DNA from 3 places in the Diaphorobacter sp. C33 genome. Region 1 is predicted to be linked to each of the others. Evidence: predicted binding sites of a transcription regulator. Region 1 holds the regulator's gene; each other region holds the start of a gene.

The links. The regulator sigma-54, encoded in region 1, starts transcription at its own class of promoters, with help from an activator protein. The targets are predictions, from matches to a motif close to TGGCANGNAANCTGCTTT.
Region 2: the regulator sigma-54 is predicted to act here: its motif matches at 6,403-6,420, upstream of adh (aldehyde dehydrogenase).
Region 3: the regulator sigma-54 is predicted to act here: its motif matches at 1,379-1,396, upstream of QY917_RS14695 (TorF family putative porin).

Annotation. Positions count from the first base shown of each region.
Region 1 is NZ_CP129980.1:3,300,536-3,308,209, forward strand. Features, by position in the region: gene argS (arginine--tRNA ligase) at 1-1,530, shown strand, start outside; gene QY917_RS15555 (SPOR domain-containing protein) at 1,543-2,169, shown strand; gene QY917_RS15560 (thiol:disulfide interchange protein DsbA/DsbL) at 2,228-2,878, shown strand; gene lptA (lipopolysaccharide transport periplasmic protein LptA) at 3,052-3,711, shown strand; gene lptB (LPS export ABC transporter ATP-binding protein) at 3,735-4,487, shown strand; gene QY917_RS15575 (RNA polymerase factor sigma-54) at 4,540-6,117, shown strand; gene QY917_RS15580 (thioesterase family protein) at 6,121-6,564, shown strand; gene QY917_RS15585 (class I SAM-dependent RNA methyltransferase) at 6,561-7,674, shown strand, end outside.
Region 2 is NZ_CP129980.1:1,305,718-1,313,391, reverse strand. Features, by position in the region: gene sbcB (exodeoxyribonuclease I) at 1-185, shown strand, start outside; gene QY917_RS06245 (NAD-dependent protein deacetylase) at 195-1,079, shown strand; gene QY917_RS06240 (sigma-54-dependent Fis family transcriptional regulator) at 1,150-3,159, shown strand; gene QY917_RS06235 (DUF779 domain-containing protein) at 3,271-3,672, opposite strand; gene adhP (alcohol dehydrogenase AdhP) at 3,694-4,725, opposite strand; gene adh (aldehyde dehydrogenase) at 4,821-6,344, opposite strand; gene QY917_RS06220 (Na/Pi cotransporter family protein) at 6,637-7,674, opposite strand, start outside.
Region 3 is NZ_CP129980.1:3,137,905-3,145,578, reverse strand. Features, by position in the region: gene QY917_RS14705 (ammonium transporter) at 1-204, opposite strand, end outside; gene glnK (P-II family nitrogen regulator) at 251-589, opposite strand; gene QY917_RS14695 (TorF family putative porin) at 610-1,341, opposite strand; gene QY917_RS14690 (YifB family Mg chelatase-like AAA ATPase) at 1,561-3,099, shown strand; gene QY917_RS14685 (methyl-accepting chemotaxis protein) at 3,145-4,878, shown strand; gene QY917_RS14680 (SDR family NAD(P)-dependent oxidoreductase) at 5,007-5,816, opposite strand; gene QY917_RS14675 (LysR family transcriptional regulator) at 5,925-6,842, shown strand; gene QY917_RS14670 (ABC transporter ATP-binding protein) at 6,873-7,652, opposite strand; gene QY917_RS14665 (ABC transporter ATP-binding protein) at 7,649-7,674, opposite strand, start outside.

The DNA.
Region 1 (7,674 bases):
CTGGGCGAACAGCTACAGGCCGCGCTGGAGGCCACGCCCGCGTTCCAAAAATGGGTACAGGCCATCGAGATCGCCGGCCCCGGTTTTCTGAACATCCGCCTCAAGCCCGCCGCCAAGCAGCAGGTGGTGCACGAGGTGCTGGCGCAAGGCGCGCAATATGGTTACCAGCCGGCGCGCGGCGAGAAAGTCCTGGTGGAGTTCGTCTCCGCCAACCCCACCGGCCCGCTGCACGTCGGTCACGGCCGCCAGGCCGCCATCGGCGACGCCATCAGCCATCTGTACGCCACCCAGGGCTGGAGTGTGCACCGCGAGTTCTATTACAACGACGCGGGCGTGCAGATCGACACCCTCACCAAGAGCACGCAACTGCGCGCCAAGGGCTTCAAACCGGGGGATGACTGCTGGCCCACCGACGCGGACAACCCGCTGGCCAAGAATTTCTACAACGGCGACTACATCCAGGACATCGCCGACGCCTTCCTCGCCAAGTCCACCGTCCAGGCCGATGACCGCGCGTTCACGGCGAATGGCGATGTCGAGGATTACGAGAACATCCGCCAGTTCGCCGTGGCCTACCTGCGCAATGAGCAGGACAAGGATCTGCAGGCCTTCAACCTCCAATTCGACCAGTACTACCTGGAGTCCAGCCTCTACGCCAACGGCCATGTGGACGCGACCGTGCAGCGCCTCGTCGCCAACGGCAAGACCTACGAGCAGGACGGCGCGCTGTGGCTCAAGTCCACCGACTACGGGGACGACAAGGACCGTGTCATGCGCAAGCAGGATGGCACATACACCTACTTCGTGCCTGACGTGGCCTACCACATCCAGAAGTTCCAGCGCGGCTTCACCAAGGTGGTGAACATCCAGGGCACGGACCACCACGGCACCATCGCGCGCGTGCGCGCCGGCCTGCAGGCGGCGGACGTGGGCATCCCCCAGGGCTACCCCGACTACGTGCTGCACACCATGGTGCGCGTGGTGCGCAATGGCGAGGAGGTCAAGATCAGCAAGCGCGCCGGCAGCTACGTGACGCTGCGCGACCTGATCGAGTGGACCAGCAAGGACGCGGTGCGTTTCTTCCTGCTGTCGCGCAAGCCCGACACCGAATACACCTTCGACGTCGACCTGGCCGTGGCGCAGAACAACGACAACCCCGTGTATTACGTGCAGTACGCCCACGCGCGCATCTGCTCGGTGCTGCGTGGCTGGCGCGAGGACTACGACGTGGCCGCGCTGCGCGATGTGGACCTGTCGCCGCTGGAAGGCCCGCAGGCCCAGGCGCTGATGCTGCTGCTCGCCAAGTATCCCGAGATGCTCACCGCGGCCGCGGCCGGCAATGCGCCGCACGACGTGACCTTCTACCTGCGCGACCTGGCTGCCGCCTACCACAGCTATTACGACGCCGAACGCATTCTGGTGGACGACGAGGCTGTCAAGCAGGCGCGGCTGGCGCTCGTCGCGGCCACAGCGCAGGTATTGCACAATGGATTGGCGGTGCTGGGCGTGTCTGCGCCAGCCAGAATGTAAGTGACCACTGATATGAAGAAACAGCAACGCGGCGGCACCATCGTAGGCTTCATCCTCGGGGTGATCGTGGGCCTGGGAGCCGCGCTGGCCGTGGCCGTGTATGTGACCAAGGTGCCCGTGCCCTTCCTGAACAAGAGCACGCCGCGTGCGTCCGAGCAGGACGAGGCCACGAAGAACAAGAACTGGGACCCCAACGCGCCGTTGTACGGCAAAAACCCTGTGCGCCCCGCTGCGCCGGCTGCCGCTCCCGCGTCCGACACCGCGACCGCCGCAGCCCAGCCTGCGTCGGGTCCGCGGGCGGCGGCCAGCCGGCCCGGCGCGGCACCGACGTCGGCCGACCCGCTGGGCGACTTGGCCCGCGCCAAGGCCAACGCGGCGCCCGCTCCCACGACCAGTGCCGATCCTTTCGAATACTTCGTGCAGGCGGGCGCGTTCCGCACCCAGCAGGATGCCGATGCGCAGCGCGCCAAGCTGGCCATGCTGGGCTGGGAGGCGCGCGTCAGCGAGCGTGAGCAGAACGGCCGCACGGTGTTCCGCGTGCGCGTGGGCCCGTTCGGCAAGCGTGACGACGCCGAGTCGCTGAAGGAAAAACTCGATGGCGCGGGGGTGGAGTCCGCGCTGGTCCGGGTGCAGCGCTGAACTTTTGCCCGCGCTGGCGCTCACAACCCTCCATACTGTCCAGGAGTGATCCCAACCTATGAAACGCCGTGAGTTTTCTCTGACCGTCGCCTCCGCGGCCACCGCCCTGAGCCTGCCGCTGGCGGCGCCCGCACTGGCGCAAGGCCGCCAGTTCAAGGAAGGCAAGGACTACGTCAAGCTGGGCAAGCCCGTCGCACTCGAGGCACCTGCCGGGAAGATCGAGGTCATCGAGTTCTTCTGGTACAGCTGCCCGCACTGCAACACGTTCGAGCCTTCGCTGGAGGCCTGGATCAAGTCGGCGCCCAAGGACCTGCACATCCGCCGCGTGCCCGTGGCGTTCAATGCGAGCTTCGTGCCGCAGCAAAAGCTCTACTACGCGCTGGAAGGCATGGGCAAGCTGCCCGAGCTGCATGCGAAGGTGTTCCGCGCGGTGCACGTGGAACGCCTGCCGCTGAACAAGGACGAGCTGATCTTCGACTGGATCGGCAAGCAGGGCGTGGACGTGGCGAAGTTCAAGGAGGTCTACAACTCCTTCACCGTATCCAACCAGGTGCGCAAGGCGTCGCAGCTGCAGGACGGCTACCAGGTCGAAGGCGTGCCCTCCATGGGAGTGGCCGGCCGCTACTACACCGACGGCACCATGGCCGGCAACATGCAAAGCGTGCTGCAGGTGGTGGAGCACCTGGTTGGCGTAGCGCGCAAGGGCTGAAGCGCCCCGCCGCGACCAACGACAAGCGCGCCTACGGGCGCGCTTTTTTCATGCCTGCGCACCGGTTGGCGCGGCGGCATGACAGCCGGTGGCAGGCCTGTACGGGTTGATGCGATCCACTGCGGCGGCGGCGCGCTTGCGTCAGTACAATGACCGCAAGATTCGTGCCCTCTATGAGAACCCGATTGCCCTTCCTCCTCCTGTCCCGCGCCGCAGCGCTGGCCCTGGCGCTGGCTGCATCGCCGCTGGTGCACGCCGAAAAAGCCGACCGCAACAAGCCCATGAACATCGAGGCCGATGCCCTGCGCCACGATGAGCTCAAGCAGACCAGCGTTTTCACCGGCCGTGTCGTCATGACCAAGGGCACCATCGTGCTGCGCGGCGCGCAGCTGGAGGTGCGCCAGGATGCCGACGGCTTCCAGTACGGTGTGGTGACGGCCGAGCCGGGCAAGCGCGCTTTTTTCCGGCAAAAACGTGACACCGCGCCGGGCGCGCCCGACGAGTTCGTCGAGGGCGAGGGCGAGGTCATCGAATACGACGGCCGCGCCGACGTGGTGAAGCTCATCCGCCGCGCCGAGCTGCGCCGCTACCGCGAGGCCACACTGACCGACGAGCTAGCCGGCGCCCTCATCGTCTACAACAACCTCACGGACGTGTTCACCGTGGACGGGCAGAAGACCGCGCCCGCCGGCGCCACTGCTGGCACGCCGGGCGGCCGGGTGCGGGCGGTGCTCGCGCCCAAGGAGCCTGCCTCGGGCACCAGCGCCACGCCGCCCGTGCGCACCGAGCCGCCCGCGCTGCGTACCAGCCCCAGCCTGGACGGCGCGAAGTGAGCGCGGCCTTGGACGATGCGCGCATGAGCGAAGGCGTCAGCCGCCTGGAGGCGCTGCACCTGGAGAAGTCCTACGGCAGCCGCAAGGTGGTCAAGGACGTGTCCGTGGTCGTGCAAAAGGGAGAGGTGGTGGGCCTATTGGGCCCCAACGGCGCCGGCAAGACCACGTCGTTCTACATGATCGTCGGCCTGGTGCGCAGCGACGGCGGCCGCATCAGCATCGACGGGCAGGACGTGACGGACATGCCCATCCACCGGCGCTCGCGGCTGGGCCTGTCGTACCTGCCGCAGGAAGCCTCGATCTTTCGCAAGCTCAATGTCGAAGACAACGTGCGCGCGGTGCTGGAGCTGCAGACCGACGAGGCCGGCCGCTCCCTGCCGCGCGCCGAGGTGGAGCGGCGCCTGACCGCGCTGCTGCAGGAGCTGCGCGTGGACCACCTGCGCAAGTCGCCTGCACTGGCGCTGTCGGGCGGCGAGCGCCGGCGCGTGGAGATCGCGCGCGCGCTGGCCACGCAGCCGCGCTTCATCCTGCTGGATGAGCCCTTCGCCGGCATCGACCCGATCGCCGTGATCGAGATCCAGCGCATCATTGGCTTTCTCAAGGCGCGCGGCATTGGCGTGCTGATCACCGACCACAACGTGCGTGAGACGCTGGGCATCTGCGACCACGCCTTCATCATCAGCGACGGCCAGGTGCTGGCTCAGGGTACGCCGTCGGACATCGTCGACAACGCGGAAGTGCGCCGGGTGTACCTGGGCGAGCACTTCCGCATGTGAGAGTGATGGGCGACCACGGCGCGATGCAGGACCAGACAGTGGGTTGCAGGCCATGAAGCCCGGCCTGTCGCTGCGCGTCTCGCAGCACCTGGCGCTCACACCGCAGTTGCAGCAGTCGATCCGCCTGCTGCAGCTGTCCACGCTGGAGCTGGCCCAGGAGGTCGAGCAAATGCTCGACGAGAACCCCTTCCTGGAGCGCACGCTGGAAGAGGCCCCGCGCGAGGAGTTCGGCCTGGCCCAGGCCGATGCACCGGTGAGCGAGCAAGACCGAGAAGTTGAAGATGCTATTTATTCAGGAGCTGTCAGCGCAGGGCAGGAAAGCGCTACAAGCCAAAATGATGCAGAAACCTCCACAGCCGAATCCACGGCCGAACCCGCGGACTGGGAAGGCGACGGCTCGGTAGACCTGGCGCCCGACGACAGCGAGTGGGGCGGCGACGCCCCGGCGCGCAACGGTGCCGGCGCGGGGAGCGACGACGAGGTGGACGCCACCGAGCTGGCCCGCAGCCAGGAGTCGCTCACGGCCTTCCTGCATCGCCAGGCGCTGGCGCTGCGCCTGTCCGAGCTGGACATGGCCGCGCTGCGCTTCCTCATCGAATCGCTGAACGACGACGGCTACCTGGACGAGTCGCTGCAGGACCTGGCCGCCAGCCTGGCGGGCACCGAAGACCCCGAGCAACTCGATGAATTGGTGCACCGCTTCACCGTGGCGCTGCGCCTGCTGCAAAGCCTGGAACCCGCGGGCGTGGGCGCGCGCGGCCTGGCCGAATGCCTCACGCTGCAGCTGCGTGCGATGGACCAGGACGAAGAGGGCGACCCCGACGTGATCCAGGCCGCGCTGGCCATTTGCGACCAGCCGCTGGACCTGCTGGCCAAGCGCGACGTGCGCCGCCTGGCGCAGGCCTGCGGCACCAGCGAAGAGCGCACGCGCGCCGCGATGGCCTTGATCGCGCGGCTGGAGCCACGCCCGGGCAGGCGCTTTGCCGACGTGGACCGCAACATCATCGTGCCCGACGTGATCGTCAAGAAAACCGGCCGCGGCGGACAGCAGAACTTCAGCGTGCAGCTCAACCCGGACGTGATGCCGCGCCTGCGCGTGCACGACATCTACGCCGGTGCGTTGCGCGGCGGCCGTGGCGAAGGCCACCAGGCGCTGCAGGCACGGCTGCAGGAGGCGCGTTGGTTCATCAAGAACATCCAGCAGCGTTTTGACACCATCCTGCGCGTGTCGCGCGCCATCGTGGAGCGGCAGAAGAACTTCTTCGTGCATGGCGAACTGGCCATGCGCCCGCTGGTGCTGCGCGACATTGCCGATGAACTGGGCCTGCACGAGTCCACCATCAGCCGCGTGACCACCGCCAAGTACATGGCCACGCCGCAAGGCACCTACGAACTCAAGTATTTCTTCGGCTCGGGGCTGGGCACCGAAACCGGCGGCAACGCCTCCAGCACGGCCGTGCGCGCGCTCATCAAGCAGTTCATCGCGGCCGAGAACCCGCACAAGCCGCTGTCGGACAGCCAGATCGCCGAGATGCTCAAGGAGCAGGGCATTGAATGTGCGCGCCGCACCGTGGCCAAATACCGTGAGGCGCTCAAGATCGCCCCGGCCAACCTCCGCAAGGCACTTTGAACCATGGCACGCGTCGTCTTCGACCTTCCCCCGCACTTCGGCTTCAGTACCGAGCTGCAGATCTACATCAGCCATGTCAACCAGGGCGGACACCTGGACAACGCGCAGTTGCTCAGCCTCGTGTCCGAGGCGCGCGTGCGTTTCTTCAAGTCGCTGGGTTACCCCGAGGCCGACGTGGCGGGCCTGTCCACCGTGGTGGGCGACATCGTGGCGCAGTACAAGTCCGAGGCGTTCCACGGCGAGACGCTGCGCGTGGAGATGACGCCGCAGGACTTCAACCGCTACGGCTTCGACCTCGTCTTCCGGTTGACCGAGAAGAGCCGGGGGCGCGAGATCGCGCGCGGCAAGACCGGCATCGTCTTCATCGACCGGGCGGCCCGCAAGCCCGCACCCATTCCTGAATCCGTGCTCCAGCCATTGCTGCAGCGCGCAGCACAGCCGCAATGAACCAGCTTCAACTCTTTTTGCCCTGCGCCGCTGGCGTGGAGGGCTATCTGGCCGACGAGGTGCACAGCCTCACGGGGCTGGCCGGGCAGGACCTGCTCGTGGGCCGCGCGGGCGTGCTGCTGCGCGCCTCGTGGCGCGATGCGCTGCGCCTGAACCTACACAGCCGCCTGGCGCAGCGCGTGCTGGTGCAACTGGCCGAGCGGCCCTACCGCAACGAGGACGACATCTATGCCGCCGCGGCCGACGTGGCCTGGGAGATCTGGTTCACCCCGCGCCAGAGCTTCAAGGTGGAGGTGACGGCCCAGCACAGCCCGCTCAAGAGCCTGAACTTCGCCGCGCTGCGCGTGAAGGATGCCGTGGCCGACCGCTTCCGCGCCAAGGCCGGCGTGCGTCCCGACGTGCAGACGCAGTGGCCCGACGTGCGCGTGCACCTGCACCTGACCAGCGACCGCGCCCAGATCTACATCGACACCTCGGGCGAGCCGCTGTTCAAACGCGGCTGGCGCGAGGACAAGGGCGACGCGCCGCTCAAGGAAACGCTGGCCGCCGCCATGATCGCCGCCACCGGCTGGGACCCGCATGGCGAGCAGCCGCTGCCGCTGTACGACCCCTGCTGCGGCAGCGGCACCGTGGTCATCGAGGCTGCGCAGATCGCCTGCCGCATCGCGCCGGGGCTGCAGCGGCGCTTTGCCTTCGAGAAGCTATTGCCGCACCAGGCGCATGTCTGGTCTGCTATCAAGGATGAAGCGGCCAGCGCCGTTACCGCGGCTTCGGTGCCGATTTTTGGCAGCGACGTGTCGCACCGCATGGTGGACTTTGCCCAGCGCAATGCCGTGCGCGCCGGCGTGGCCGACGCGGTGCAGCTGCGCGGCGGCGACGCGCTGCAGCGCATGCCGCCCAGTGAACAACCCGGGGTGATGCTGCTGAATCCGCCGTATGGCGAGCGCATCGCCGCGGCGGGCACGGCGGGGCGCAATGCGCGTGAGCGCATGTCCACGGTCGAGCGCATGGGCCGCGAGACGGCGCAGACCGAGGACGGCGTGGACTTCTTCGCGCAGTTGGCCGCACACTGGAAGAAGCACTACGCCGGCTGGCAGGCCTGGATGCTCA
Region 2 (7,674 bases), 1.7 Mb from region 1:
AGCAGGAGCGCTGGGAGGCGCACCGCGTCGCCATGCTGGTGGAGGGCGAGGGCGGCGGGCTGACGTTCGACGCGCTGTTCGAGCGCCTGGACACGCTGGGTGCCGAGGCCGATGACGAACGCACCGAGGCCATCCTCGGCGCGGTGTACGACTACGCCGAGAGCATCGCGCCCGGCATGGACTGAGGGGCTGTGATGCAAGCTGCCGCCGACGTTGATGCGCTGCTTGACTTCGTGCGCCGCCACCCGCGGTTGTTCGTCATCACGGGCGCGGGCTGCAGTACGGAGGTGGGCATTCCCGACTACCGCGACCACAACGGTGAATGGAAGCGCCCCCAGCCCGTCACCTTCCAGGCCTTCATGGGTGATGAAGCCACGCGCCGGCGCTATTGGGCGCGCAGCCTGCTGGGCTGGCGGGTGATGGGCAGCGCCCAGCCCGGTTCTGCGCACCGTGCGCTGGCTGCGCTGGAAGCGGCGGGCCGTATCGAACTGCTGTTGACCCAGAACGTGGACGGCCTGCACAGCGCAGCGGGCAGCCAGCGCACGCTGGACCTGCACGGGCGCATCGACACCGTGCTGTGCATGGACTGCGGCATGCGTGCGCCGCGTGCCGCGTTGCAACACGAACTGGAGCGGCGCAACCCTGGATGGGTGGCGCTGCAGGCCGGCGCCGCGCCCGATGGGGACGCCGATCTGGACGGACGGGACTTCGGCGGCTTCGATGTGCCTTCCTGCGCGCACTGCGGCAACGGCCTGCTCAAGCCCGACGTGGTGTTCTTTGGCGAGAGCGTGCCGCGCGAGCGTGTGGAGGCCGCGCGCGCGGCGCTGGCACGCTCGCACGCGGTGCTCGTCGTGGGCTCGTCGCTCATGGTGTATTCGGGCTTCCGGTTCGTGCAGGCGGCGGTCGATGCGGGCCTGCCGGTGGCAGCGGTCAACCAGGGGCGTACACGGGCCGACGGGCTGCTGGCGCTCAAGCTCGAGCAGGACGCAGGCACTGCCCTGCAGGCGTTGGCCCACGCGTGGGCGCAGCCCCATGCCAGCGTGCCCGCCGCGGTTGCTGGGCTCGTCAGCGGCCGTTGATGCTATCGTGCGGTCCCAAAGCGCCGCCTGGCCGCGTGCCGTGCAGCGCATAGCTTGCATAGGAGACACCATGCACCGCACCGCAACGCCCGGCGCGCATCCTTCCGCGGGTGCCGCGCTGGCGCTGACCACGGCAGGCGTCGTCGCCCAGGCCCACGCCCGCTCGCAGTCGTTCGGGCTGCAGCCCCATGAGCAGGCCGACCTGCACCTGCTGGACCGCCAGACCCTGGCCTGGACCGTGGCACGCAACGAGGCCCTGTGCGCCCATGCGCGCCCCGTCATGGAAACCCTGGCGCAGCAGCTGCGCGGCACGCAGAGCATGGTGATGCTGACCGACGCGCAGGGGGTGATCCTGCATGCCGAGGGCGATGATGCCTTCCTGGACCGCGCCGGCCGCGTGGCCCTGCAGCCCGGTGCGGGCTGGTCGGAGCGCAGCAAGGGCACCAACGCCATTGGTACGGCGCTGGCCCTGGGCGATGCGGTGCAGATCAACGGGCGCCAGCATTACCTGGAAGCCAACCAGTTCCTCACCTGTTCATGCGCTCCCATCCTGGACCCGCAGGGGCAGATCCTCGGTGCGCTGGACGTGAGCGGCGACCGCCGTGGCCACAGCGCCCACACGCTGGCGCTGGTGCGCATGTCCGCCGCGATGGTGGAGAACCACCTCTTCGGCAAGGTGTACGAGGATGCCGTGCGCCTGCGCTTTCATGCGCGCGCCGAGTTCCTGGGCACGCTCATGGAAGGGCTGGCGGCGTTTACCCCGCAGGGGCGCTTTCTGGCGGCCAACCGCAGCGCGCAGTTCCAGCTGGGGTTGTCGGGACCGGCGCTGGCGGCACACACCTTCACCTCGCTGTTCGGCCTGTCGATGGGCGCGCTGCTGGAGCATGCGCGCCGCTCGGTGCCCACGCTGCTGGCGCTGCAACTGCCGGCAGGCGTGTCGGTGCACGCACAGGTGGAGTTTGCGCCACGCGGCGGCGTCACGCTGCCGGTGTGCCCGGACGTCCCGGCCGAGGCTCCGCCGCCGCGCGCGCGGCCTGCTGCGGCCCCGGGCCTGTCCAGCCTGCGCTACCTGGACACGGGCGATGCCCAGCTGGCGCAGGTGATCGAGCGCGTCACGCGGCTGCTGGGGCGTGGCGTGCCCACGATGATCCTGGGTGAGACGGGCACCGGCAAGGAGCTGCTGGCGCGTGCCATCCATAACGACGGCCCGCGCGCGCGGGGGCCCTTCGTGGCGGTGAACTGCGCGTCCATTCCCGAGTCGCTGATCGAGGCCGAGCTGTTCGGCTACGAAGAGGGCGCCTTCACCGGCGCGCGCCGCAAGGGCAGCGTGGGCAAGATCGTGCAGGCGCACGGCGGCACGCTGTTCCTGGACGAGATTGGCGACATGCCGCTCGCCATGCAGGCGCGGCTGCTGCGCGTGCTGCAGGAGCGCAGCGTGGCGCCTCTGGGCAGCACGCGGCAGATCGAGGTGGACGTGAACGTGGTCTGCGCCACGCACCGCAACCTGCGCGCCATGATGGCCGACGGCCAGTTTCGTGACGACCTGTACTACCGGCTGAACGGCCTGGTAGTGCGACTGCCTGCGCTGCGCGAGCGCACGGACCTGGCGGTGATCGTGCAGCGGTTGCTGCGCGCCCAGCATGACTCTCCCGCCGCAGACAGCCCCATGCCGGTGGCGCCCGAGGTGATGGCGTTGTTCGCCGCCCACGCCTGGCCGGGCAACCTGCGCCAGCTGTCCAACGTGCTGCGCACGGCGGCGCTGTTGGCTGAAGGGGCTGACGCGATCACGTGCGCGCACCTGCCGGAGGACTTCCTGGAGGAATGCGAGGCGCTGGCGCAGCAGGGCCGCGTGGTGGCGCAGGCGTTCTCTCAGCCGGCGGTGCCGCCAGCGGACGGCGCGCGTGCCGCGGTCCCGGCCCCGGCCCCGGCCAGCGTGCGGCCGCTGGGCGATGTGGCGGCCCATGCGCTGCAGCAGGCACTGGATGCGCACGCGGGCAATGTCTCCGCCGCCGCGCGCGCGCTGGGCGTGTCGCGCAACACGGTGTACCGCTACCTGCGCGCGCAGTCGCGTCGCTCCTGAAAAAGGAGCGATTTGCGCTGGTTGGGCGGGCGATTCAGTCGAAATTTATCTGAAAAACGCCGCCGATACAGCGCGAGCAGCTATTAAATAAAGAGCAACACTAGAGCAGCGTCACTGGCCGCCCGTTGGCGGCGGCCCCAGCGCTTCGATGGCGGCCCATTCCTCGTCGCTGTACAGCCGCGAGCGCGTGAGAAAGCGCATGCCCGTGGGCCCTTCGAGCGAGAACATGCCCCCGCCGCCCGGTACCGCATCGATGAGGAGGTGCGTGTGCTCCCAGTACGCGAACTGCGCGCGGCTCATGTAGAACGGCTGCCCGGCGATCTCGCCCAGCAGCACGTCGGCATCGCCCAGCAGGAACTCCCCGCGGGCAAAGCACATGGGCGCGCTGCCGTCGCAGCAGCCACCCGACTGGTGGAACATCAGCGGCCCGTGCTGGGCCACCAGGCGCTTGATGAGCGCCGTGGCCTCGGGCGTGGCCGACACGCGGGTGGCGGGCGGCGCTGGCGTGGTCATGGCGTTACCTGTGCCGCGGCGTCAGGCCGCCATGTCCAGCACCACGCGGCCCTGGATCTGGCCCTTGTGCATGCGCGCGAACACGTCGTTGATGTTCTCCAGCTTCTCGGTGCGCACCGTGGCCTTCACCTGGCCGCGCGCGGCGAAGTCCAGCGACTCCTGCAGGTCCAGACGCGTGCCGACGATGGAGCCGCGCACGGTCACGCCGCGCAGCACCATGTCGAAGATGGGCAGAGGGAAGTTGCCCGGCGGCAACCCGTTGAGCGACACCGTGCCGCCACGCCGCACCATGCCCAGCGCCTGCTCGAAGGCCTTGGGCGACACGGCCGTGACCAGCGCGCCGTGCGCGCCGCCGATCTCCTTTTGCAGGAAGGCGGCCGGGTCGGTGTCGCGGGCGTTCACCGTCACGCTGGCGCCCAGCTGGCGGGCCAGCGCGAGCTTGTCGTCGTCCACGTCCACCGCAGCCACGTTCAGCCCCATGGCGCGGGCGTACTGCACGGCCATGTGGCCCAGGCCGCCAATGCCGGAAATCGCCACCCAGTCGCCGGGCTTGGTGTCGGTCACCTTCAGGCCTTTGTACACGGTCACGCCGGCGCACAGCACGGGGGCGATGTCCACGAAGCCCACGTCTTTCGGCAGGTGGCCCACGTAGTTGGGGTCGGCCAGCGCGTAGTCGGCAAAACCGCCGTTGACCGAATACCCCGTGTTGCTCTGCGACTCGCACAGCGTCTCCCAACCGCCCAGGCAGTGCGTGCAACAGCCGCAGGCCGAGTGCAGCCAGGGCACGCCCACGCGGTCGCCTTCCTTCACATGCTTGACGTTGGCGCCCACGGCGGCGACGAAGCCCACGCCCTCATGCCCCGGGATGAAGGGCGGATTGGGCTTGACGGGCCAGTCGCCCTCGGCGGCGTGTAGGTCGGTGTGGCACACGCCCGAGGCCTCGATCTTCACCAGGATCTGGTCGGCGGCGGGGGTGGGCACGGGCACCTCTTCGATCGTCAGCGGCTTGCCGAACTCGCGGACCACGGCGGCTTTCATTGTCTTGGCTGGCATGGGATAAACCTCCTTCTCTGTGCAAATGAACGCAAGGGGAGCCCCCGTGCACCAGCCGCCCCCGCTGGGACGGCCAGTGGGGGCGCTGTATGGGCTTAGAAGAAGCCCAGCGGCTGCTGGGTGTAGCTCACCAGCAGGTTCTTGGTCTGCTGGTAGTGGTCCAGCATCATCTTGTGGTTCTCACGGCCGATGCCCGACTGCTTGTAGCCGCCAAACGCGGCGTGCGCGGGGTAGTGGTGGTAGCAGTTGGTCCACACGCGCCCGGCCTGGATGCCCTTGCCCATGCGGAAGGCGCGTGCGCCATCACGGCTCCACACGCCCGCGCCCAGGCCGTAGAGCGTGTCGTTGGCGATCTCCAGCGCCTCTTCCTCGGTCTTGAAGGTGGTCACCGAGACCACGGGCCCGAAGATTTCTTCCTGGAAGATGCGCATCTTGTTGTGGCCCTTGAACACCGTGGGCTGCACGTAGTAGCCGCCGGCCAGGTCGCCGCCCAGGGCGGTGTTGCGCGCGCCGCCGATGAGGCACTGGGCGCCTTCCTGCTTGCCCAGGTCCAGGTAAGAAAGGATCTTTTCCAGTTGCTCCTGCGAGGCCTGGGCGCCGATCATGGTGTTCTTGTCCAGCGGGTGGCCTTGCTGGATAGCGGCCACGCGCTTGAGCGCGCGCTCCATGAAGCGCTCGTAGATCGATTCCTGGATCAACGCGCGGCTGGGGCAGGTGCAGACCTCGCCCTGGTTCAGCGCGAACATCGCAAAGCCTTCCAACGCCTTGTCGAAGAAGCCGTCGTCGGCGGACATCACGTCCTCGAAGAAGATGTTGGGGCTCTTGCCGCCCAGCTCCAGCGTCACGGGAATGATGTTCTGGCTGGCGTACTGCATGATGAGCCGGCCCGTGGTGGTCTCGCCGGTGAAGGCTATTTTTGCGATGCGGTTGCTGGAGGCCAGCGGCTTGCCGGCCTCCAGGCCAAAGCCGTTGACCACATTGACCACGCCCGGCGGCAGCAGGTCGCCAATGATCTCCATCAGCACCAGGATGGAGGCGGGCGTCTGCTCCGCGGGTTTCAGCACCACGCAGTTGCCCGCAGCCAGCGCGGGGGCGAGCTTCCACACCGCCATCAGGATGGGGAAGTTCCACGGAATGATCTGCCCGACCACGCCCAGCGGCTCATGGAAGTGGTAGGCGATGGTGTCGGCGTCGATCTCGCTGATGCCGCCCTCCTGCGCGCGCACCGCGCCGGCGAAGTAGCGGAAGTGGTCGATGGCCAGCGGAATGTCGGCCGCCATGGTCTCGCGCAGCGGCTTGCCGTTGTCGATGGTCTCGGCCACGGCGATCTGCAGCAGGTTGGCCTCCATGCGGTCGGCGATCCGGTTCAGGATGTTGGCGCGCTCGGTGGTCGAGGTGCGGCCCCACGCGGCCTTGGCTTTGTGCGCGGCGTCCAGTGCGGCGTCGATGTCCTTGCTGTTGGAGCGCGGCACGGCCGTGAACTTCTGGCCGTTGATGGGCGAGATGTTCTCGAAGTACTGCCCGTCCACGGGCGCCACCCACTGCCCGCCAATGTAGTTGCCGTACTGCTGCTTGTAGGGGTTGGCGATGCCAAGGCTGGCGATTTCGGCCATGTTCATGTGGTGTCTCCTGAATGCTTGTGAAGGAATGCCACCGATGCGGCGGCGGCAGTGCCTCAGTGCAAGCGCCGTGCCAGCACGGCGACAGAGGGAAGGGGGCGGTGGGGCGTGCCGCGGCTGTGCCGCAGCGGCGCAGCCGTGTGCCATAACGCAACAGTGCGTCGGCCCATGACGGAACACCCGTTGGGGGTGCAGCCGTACGGATGTGCTCAGATTGCTATGCTTTATATAGCTTCCAGCGCAGTATGCAAGGGTGTTTCAGGCGCTTTTTTGCCTGATCTGCTTCCGCAGATCATTCGGCACCGGGCGTAACGCTTGCCGGGCCGTTGGCGGGCGGGGTGGGTTTGAGACGCGGCAGGGCTGCCAGATGCTGCGCGGCCTTGTGGGCCTGTTCCACGGCGCGGCGCAGGTCGCCCAGCAGGCCCGTCCACTCGTGCACGGCCGTCACTTCCAGCAAGCCCTGGGCACCCGCGCGCAGCACGGCGGCCTTGGCGGCTTCATACGCCGCGTTGAACACGGCTTGTGCGGTGTTCACCTGGTCCAGGTCGTGGGCCTTGGGATCAGCGGCGGCAAAGAAATCCAGCGCCGCGGTGAAGGCCAGGGGCAGCGCGGCCAGGGGGTGGCCTTCGGGCGTGGTGGGCGCTACCGTTGCGGGGTGCGTGACGCGCAGCGCCTGCTGGCCCACCTGGTGCATGACACGCGCCAGCGTGTCGTAGTAGCCCGCAATGCGCAGCAGCTCGGGCATCTGGTCGGCCACGTCGCGCGACAGCGGCTGGCGGCTCACGTCGCTCACAAACGCGCCCACCTGCTGCTGCAGCTGCTCCAGCGCCTGCAACTGGCGCGTGAGCTGGCTCGCGGCCTGTGCGCCGGCCGGTTGCCAGGGCAGGGCGACGGGCGCCATGCGGGTGGCATCCGACGCCAGCTGCAGTGCCAGGTGGCCTACGCGCGCCATCTCGCGGCGCAGCGCCTGCAGGGCCAGCGCGGGCACGGCGGCCACGTTGTGGTCCAGGAACTGCGCACGGGCCACGTCTTCGTCCGCCGAGCGAAAGCGTGCCAGCAGAAAGCGCGCGAGCGGCCCCGACAGCGGCCACATGAGCAGCACGCCCAGCAGGTTGAACGCGGTGTGGAAGATCACGAGCTGCGTCACTGCGTCTCCCTCACCCGTGAGCCATACGCCCAGATGGTGGATGGCCGCGAGCAGGGGCGACAGCAGCGCCAGGGCCGCCGCGGCCGTCACCACGTTGAACAGCACGTGTGCCGCCGCCAGGCGCCGCGCGTTGGACGTGGCGTGGATGGCGGCCAGGATGCCCGTGAGCGTGGTGCCCACGTT
Region 3 (7,674 bases), 160 kb from region 1:
GGGCGCGGCGGGCGCCTCTGCCGCTGCCGCGGGTGCGGGTGCCGCAGCAGGTGCTGCGACGGGCTCGGCAGCGGGCGCAGGCGCGGGGGCGACGGCCACGGGCTCCGAAGCCGCCGCGGCCGCGTCGGGTGTCTGGGCCAGCGCGCCGGCGCCACCGGCCAGCAGGCTTGCACCGATCAGTAGGGAAGCAAATAGTTTTTTCATGGCAGATCTCTGGGTCGGGAGGGACGAATGCCTGTGCGGCGCGCGCTCACAGGGCTTCCTGGCCGGTCTCGCCGGTGCGAATGCGCACCACCTGCTCCAGGTGCGCCACGAAGATCTTGCCGTCGCCGATCTTGCCGGTGCGGGCCGCGCCTTCGATGGCCTCAATGACGCGTTCCACCAGCTCGTCGGCCACGGCGGCCTCGATCTTCACCTTGGGCAGGAAGTCCACGACGTACTCGGCGCCGCGGTACAGCTCGGTATGGCCCTTCTGGCGGCCAAAGCCCTTCACCTCGGTCACGGTGATGCCCTGCACGCCGATGTCCGACAGGGACTCGCGCACCTCGTCGAGCTTGAAGGGTTTGATGATGGCGGTGACCATTTTCATGATCGATTCCTTGTCGAGAGTTAGAGGGTCTTGGTGAGGGAGACGATCAGGCGGGCCTTGTTGGCATCGCCGAAGAAGCCCTTCTTGTTGGCTCCGGCAACCGCCGCGGACAACGACAGGCCGGCGCCGAAGTCGTAGGCGCCGCCCACGCTATAGTCCACGTAGTTGGGCACGCCCAGATCCTTGATATCGCTGGCAAAGCGCGTGTAGCCCACGGACGCCTTCAGCGTGACGCTGGGCGCAACCTCCTGCGCAAACGCCAGGTTCAGGTAGCCCGTGTTGCGCCCACGGTTGCTGGAGGTCTTGGCGCCCGCCCAGCCGAAGTAATCCTTGGACACGGTGTGCGAGTACTTGGCCGTGAACGGGCCGTACGTGGCCGCACCGTACAGCTCGGTGGTGTTGCCGTTGGTGTTGCCCGGGTACACATACGTGAGCGCGCCCACATCCAGGTCCACCTCACCGGCCTTGAACTTGTAGCCGCCGTAGAAGTCGGCCTCGATGGAGTTGCCGGACAGCCAGTCCACGCTGGAGTTCCAGTTGCCCACGTAGAAGCCGCTGTCGCCAAAGCTGTAGTCGAACCCGCCCTGGATGGCCGGGTTCACGGCCTTGATGCGGTTCACGTCCTGGTCCTGGCCGCGGAACTTGTAGTTGCTGGTCAGCGACACATTGGCCGTGAGCTGGGCGCTGGCAAGGCCCGGTACGGCGACGGCCGCAAAAGCGAGGGCCAGGGTCTTGAGGGAAAAGCGGTGCATGGTTCCTCCAGTGTTGGGCGACGGTTGACACCCCCTCAATGCATGGACCGTGCCACCCCGAAATCCGCCCCGCGACGGCCTGCCGGGTACCATCCTGAGGCATACGTGCAGTCACAGGGGTTGCAGCCCGGCGCATTTCGCACCAGCCTGGTGCAGGGCGGCCCCCCTTGCGCATCCGTCGCCATGGTTGCACGCACATGCCTGGGGAGATCCGTTGCGATGAGTCTTGCTTTGGTGCAAAGCCGCGCCCTGCTGGGCCTGCACGCGCCCGCCGTTACTGTGGAAGTACACCTGGCCAACGGGTTGCCCAGCTTCGCGCTGGTGGGCCTGGCCGATGTCGAGGTCAAGGAGGCGCGCGAGCGCGTGCGCTCCGCGCTGCAGAACGCCGGGCTGGAATTCCCGGCCAACAAGAAGATCACCGTGAACCTGGCGCCGGCCGATCTGCCCAAAGACTCCGGCCGCTTCGACCTGCCGATCGCGCTGGGCATCCTGGCCGCGAGCGGGCAGATCGACGCGGCCCGGTTGGACGGCTGGGAGTTCGCCGGCGAGCTATCGCTGTCGGGCCTGCTGCGCCCGGTGCGCGGCGCCCTGGCGACCAGCTTGGCGCTGCGCGCGCTGGCGCAGCCCGTGCGCACGGTGCTTCCCCCCGGCAGCGCCGAAGAAGCTGCGCTGGTGCCGGGCACCGAGATCTACCGCGCGCACCACCTGTTGGACGTGGTACGCCAGTTCGTGCCCGTGCCCCCGCCGAACGATGATGGCGCGGACGACGGCGGTTGGCAGCGGCTGCAACCCGCGCCGCCGGCCCCGGCCACCGATGGCCCGGACCTGGCCGACGTGAAGGGGCAGGCCGCGGCCAAGCGCGCACTGGAGATCGCTGCCGCAGGCGGGCACGGGCTGCTGCTCGTGGGGCCTCCGGGCTCGGGCAAGTCCATGCTGGCCCAGCGTTTTGCCGGGCTGCTGCCCCCGATGGGGGTGGAGCAAGCGCTGGAGAGCGCGGCCATTGCCAGCCTGGCCGGGCGCTTCAGCCCCGCACAGTGGATGCAGCGCACCACAGCCAGCCCGCACCACAGCTGCAGCGCGATCGCGCTGGTGGGCGGGGGCTCGCCGCCGCGCCCGGGCGAGATCTCGCTCGCGCACGAAGGCGTGCTGTTCCTCGATGAATTCCCCGAATTCGCCCGCAGCGCCCTGGAAGCGCTGCGCGAGCCGCTGGAGAGCGGGCGCATCACCATTGCCCGGGCGGCGCAGCGCGCCGAGTTCCCGGCGCGCTTTCAGCTCGTGGCGGCCATGAACCCCTGCCCCTGTGGTTTTGCGGGCTCGCACCAGCGCGCCTGCCGCTGCACACCCGACCAGATCGCGCGCTACCAGGGCAAGCTCAGCGGCCCGCTGCTGGACCGCATCGACCTGCATGTGGAGGTGCCCGCGCTGCCGCCCGAGGAACTGCTGGGCGCCCCGCCCGGCGAACCCAGCGGCGCCGTGCGCGAACGCGTGGCCCGCGCGCACGAACGAGCGCTCCAGCGCCAGGGCAAGGCCAACCAGGCATTGCAGGGCCAGGAGCTGGAACAGATGGCGGCGCTGGACACCGCGGCCGCGCGGTTCCTGCAGGCCGCGGCGGCGCGCCTGGCGTGGTCGGCGCGCAGCACGCACCGGGCCCTCAAGGTTGCACGTACTATTGCCGATCTATCGGGCTGCGGGACCGTGGGCGCCGCCCATGTGGCCGAAGCCGTGCAATACCGGCGCGCCCTGCGCGCACCGGCGTGACGCTCCACCGCTGCCCTTCCTTGTTTGAATCCTCCTGAAAATCCTATGAAAAACCTCAGCATCGGCACCCGCCTGGGAGGCGGCTTCGCCCTTGTCCTGCTGCTGATGGCCCTGATGACGGCCTTTGGCGTATGGCGCCTGCAGACCGTGGCGCAAGCCACCAACGAGATGACGCAGCAACCCCTGGCGGTGGAGCGCATGATCAGCGACTGGTACCGCTATGTGTACAGCGCGGCGCGGCGCACCTCGGCCATCGTCAAGAGCACGGACCCTTCGCTCGGCCAGTTCTTCGCGGCAGACACCGCCACCTCCACGCGCGAATCGGCCGAGCTGCAAAAGCGTATCGAGACGCTGCTCACCAGCGACGAGGAAAAGGCCCTGTGGGCCGACATTCAGAAGGCGCGCGTGACCTACCTGTCCTCGCGCGACCAGGCCGTGAAGGCCAAGGCCGAGGGCCAGCTGGAGGAGGCCGAACGCCTGCTCACCCAGGTGTACCTGCCCGCCACCGACCAGTACGTGGCGCTGATCCAGCGCCTGCTGGACATGCAACGCTCCCGCATCGACGCCACGGCGCAGGGGATCAATGTCACCTATGGGCAAAGCCGGCTGTGGCTGATCGTGCTGGGCGTGCTCGGCCTGGGCGCAGGCGCCCTGTGCGCATGGTGGCTCACACGCGGCATCACGCGGCCGCTGGCGCAGGCCGTGCAGGTGGCGCGCGCCGTGGCGGCCAACGACCTCACCAGCCGCGTGCAGGTCGATTCGCGCGACGAGACCGGCCAGCTGCTGCAGGCGCTGCAGGAGATGAACGCCAGCCTGTCGCAGGTGGTGGCGCGCGTGCGCTCGGGCACCGACGGCATCGCCACGGCGTCCAGCCAGCTCGACGCAGGCAACCAGGACCTGTCCTCGCGCACCGAGGAGCAGGCCAGCTCGCTGCAGGAAACCGCCGCCTCGATGGAGCAGCTGACCAGCACCGTGCGCCAGAACGCCGACAACGCGCGCCAGGCCAACCAGTTGGCCTCCTCCGCCGCGCAGACGGCCACGCAGGGCGGCCAGGTGGTGGCCGGCGTGGTGCAGACCATGGGCGCCATCAACGCCAGCAGCCGCAAGATCAGCGACATCATCGGCGTGATCGACTCGATCGCCTTCCAGACCAACATCCTGGCGCTGAACGCCGCGGTGGAGGCCGCACGCGCCGGCGAGCAGGGCCGCGGCTTTGCCGTGGTGGCCGGCGAGGTGCGTGCACTGGCACAGCGCAGCGCGGCTGCCGCCAAGGACATCAAGGGCCTGATCGGCGACTCGGTCGCCAAGGTGGAGGAAGGCTCCCACCAGGTCGAGGAAGCCGGCCGCACCATGGACGCCATCGTGCAGAGCGTGCAGCGCGTGAGCGACCTGGTGGCCGAGATCACCGCCGCCAGCCAGGAGCAGAGCGCGGGCATCGAGCAGGTGCACCAGGCCATCACGCAGATGGACCAGGTCACGCAGCAGAACGCCGCACTGGTGGAGGAAGCCACCGCCGCCACGGGCTCGCTCAAGGCCCAGGCTGGCCAGTTGGCCCAGGCAGTGAGCGTGTTCCGCGTGGAAGGCCTGCAGGCCGCCCAGACGGCAACGGCAGCGGCAGCGCCCGCCCCCCTCCGCCGGCCCGCACCGGCCACAACGACCACAACGACCAAGCCCCCCGCAGCAGCGCGCACGCTGGCGGCGCCCGCCCGCCCACCGGCAGCGGCCAAGGCGGCCCCGGCCGCCGCGCGCCACAGCGACGACGATTGGGAAGCCTTCTGAGCGCCCCGGGCGGGGATAACCCACCCGCCTCGTTTTGCTACGTTATTTATAGCTGCTAGCGCTTATATAACAAGCACTACAGCCCAAAAATGCAGTAAAGCAACCAGGCGCAGCCCCGATGCCGGGCGTCAAACGAACATGCCGCCCGATGCCTCGATGCGCTGTGCGTTCACCCAGCCCGTGCCCGGCTGCAGCAGCGCAGCGATCACGCCACCGATGTCGTCCGGCAGGCCCACGCGGCCCAGCGCGGTCTGGCCGGCGATGAAGGCGTTGAGCTGCGCGTTGTCGCGCACGGCGCCGCCGCCAAAATCCGTCTCGATCGCGCCAGGCGCAACCACGTTCACGGCAATGCCGCGCGCGCCCAGTTCCTTGGCCAGGTAGCGCGTCAGCACCTCCACCCCGCCCTTCATCGCCGCATAGGCCGCGTAGCCCGGTAGCGCGAACCGCGCCAGGCCCGACGACACGTTCAGGATGCGCCCGCCGTCGTTCATCAGCGGCAGCAGCTTCTGTGTGAGGAAAAACACGCCCTTGAGGTGGATGTTGACCATGTCGTCGAACTGCGCCTCGGTGGTCTCCATGAAGCTGGCATACACGCCCACGCCCGCGTTGTTCACGAGGAAGTCGAAGCGCTCGCGCTGCCAGTGCCGCACCAGCACGTCGCGCACCTGGCCTGCGAAAGCGGTGAAGGTGGCGCTGGCCGCCACGTCCAGGGGCAGCGCCACGGCGCGGCGGCCGAGGGCCTCGATCTCTGCGACGACGGCCTGCGCCTCGGCGGCCTGGCTGCGGTAGGTCAGGATCACATCGGTGCCGGACCGCGCCACGTGCAACGCGGCATTGCGGCCCAGTCCCCGGCTGCCGCCGGTGATGAGGGCGATGGCCGGACGGGCGGCCATGCCGGCGGTGGCCGTAGAGGAGGAAGAAGATGCGGCGTGGGTCATGGCGGGAACCTTTCAGTGAGGAGTGAGAAGCAGTGAGCGGACTCTATTGATCCGCGCTGCATCCATAAATCACTGAAAATTGATCGCATCGTTCTTTGGATACGAACAATGAGCCCGTTTGACCGCATGCACATCTTCGTCCGCGTGGCCGAGCTGGCCAGCTTCACGCAGGCCGCCGAAGCGCTGGGCATCCCCAAGGCAAGCGCCTCCACCGCCGTGCAGCAACTCGAAACCCAGCTCGGCACGCGCCTGCTGCACCGCACCACCCGGCGCGTCCAGCTCACGCAGGACGGGCAGGCCTATTACGAGCGGTGCAAGGATCTGCTAGCGGACGTGGACGAACTGCAGTCCATGTTCCAGCACCTCGACGGCGCCGGCCTGAGAGGACGCGTGCGCATCGACATGTCCACCGGCATGGCGCGCAACGTGGTGGTGCCCCGCCTGCCCGAACTGCTGGCGCGCCACCCCGGTCTGGAGATGGAGCTGAGCAGCACCGAGCGCCGCGTGGACGTGGTGCGCGAGGGCTTCGACTGCGTGCTGCGCACGGGCGCCGTGGTGGACAGCAGCCTGGTCGCGCGCCCGCTGGGGCTGGCGCGGCTGGTCAACTGCGCCAGCCCGGCCTATCTGCGCGCGCATGGCACGCCACGCTCGCTCGCCGACCTGCCGGGCCACCGGCTGGTGCATTTCGTGAACACGCTGGGCGCCCGCTCTGCAGGCTTCGAGGCCGTGGTGGATGGCGCACTCGTGCTCACCCCCATGCAGGGCGCCCTCACGGTGAACAATGCCGAGGCCTACATGGCCGGCTGCCTGGCGGGGCTGGGCCTGATCCAGGTGCCGCACCTGGGCGTGGTGGACCTGCTGGCGCGCGGCGATCTGGTCGAAGTGCTGCCGCAACTGGCCGCCCCGCCGATGCCGCTCACGCTGATGTACGCCAACCGCCGCAACCTGCCGCGGCGCGTGCGCACGGTGATGGACTGGCTGGCGCAGGTGGTGGCGGAGCATCTGGCGCAGGTGGCCGCCGCCTGAACGGCCTGGCCCCCACGTGTCCCTGGGCCGCTAGACGCCCAGGTACTGCCGCCGCGCCGCGGCGTCGCCCGCGAGCTGCGCCATCCCGGCGCTGTACACGATGCGGCCCTGCTCCAGCACGCAGGCGCGGTCGGCCACGGCCTCGGCGAAGGGCAGGTTTTGCTCGCTCAGCAGGATGCCGATGCCCTGGGCCTTCAGCGCGCGGATGGTGCGCGCCATCTGCTGCACGATGACCGGCGCCACGCCCTCCGAGGGCTCGTCCAGCAGCACCAGCAGCGGCTGGCCCATGAGGGTGCGCGCCACGGTCAGCATCTGCTGCTCTCCGCCGCTCATGCGCCCGCCGGGGCGGTCGGGCATTTCGCCCAGGTTGGGGAACAGCGTGAACAGCCGCTCGGGCGTCCACAGCGGCGCGGGCGTGCCGTCCGGCCAGTGGCGGGGTTTTTGGCGGCCCACCTCCAGGTTCTCCAGCACCGTGAGGTCGGTGAAGATGCGCCGGTCCTCGGGCACGTAGCCCAGGCCGCGCCGCGCGATGGCGTGCGGCGGCTGGCGGTCGATGCGCTGGCCCAGGAATTCGATGCGCCCGCTGCGCCGCTCCAGCAGGCCGGCAATGCCCTTGAGCGTGGTGGACTTGCCCGCGCCGTTGCGCCCCATCAGGGCCACCACCTCGCCGGGCCCCACGCTCAGCGATACGCCGTGCAGGATGTGGGCCGCGCCGTACCAGGCGTGCAGGTCTGCCACCTCCAGCAAGGGTGTTTTTGCTTCTAGAACTTTGCTGGGCAAGTGCAAGGCGCTATCGTTTTGATTCGTCATGCCGACTCCAGTGCCAGCCCCG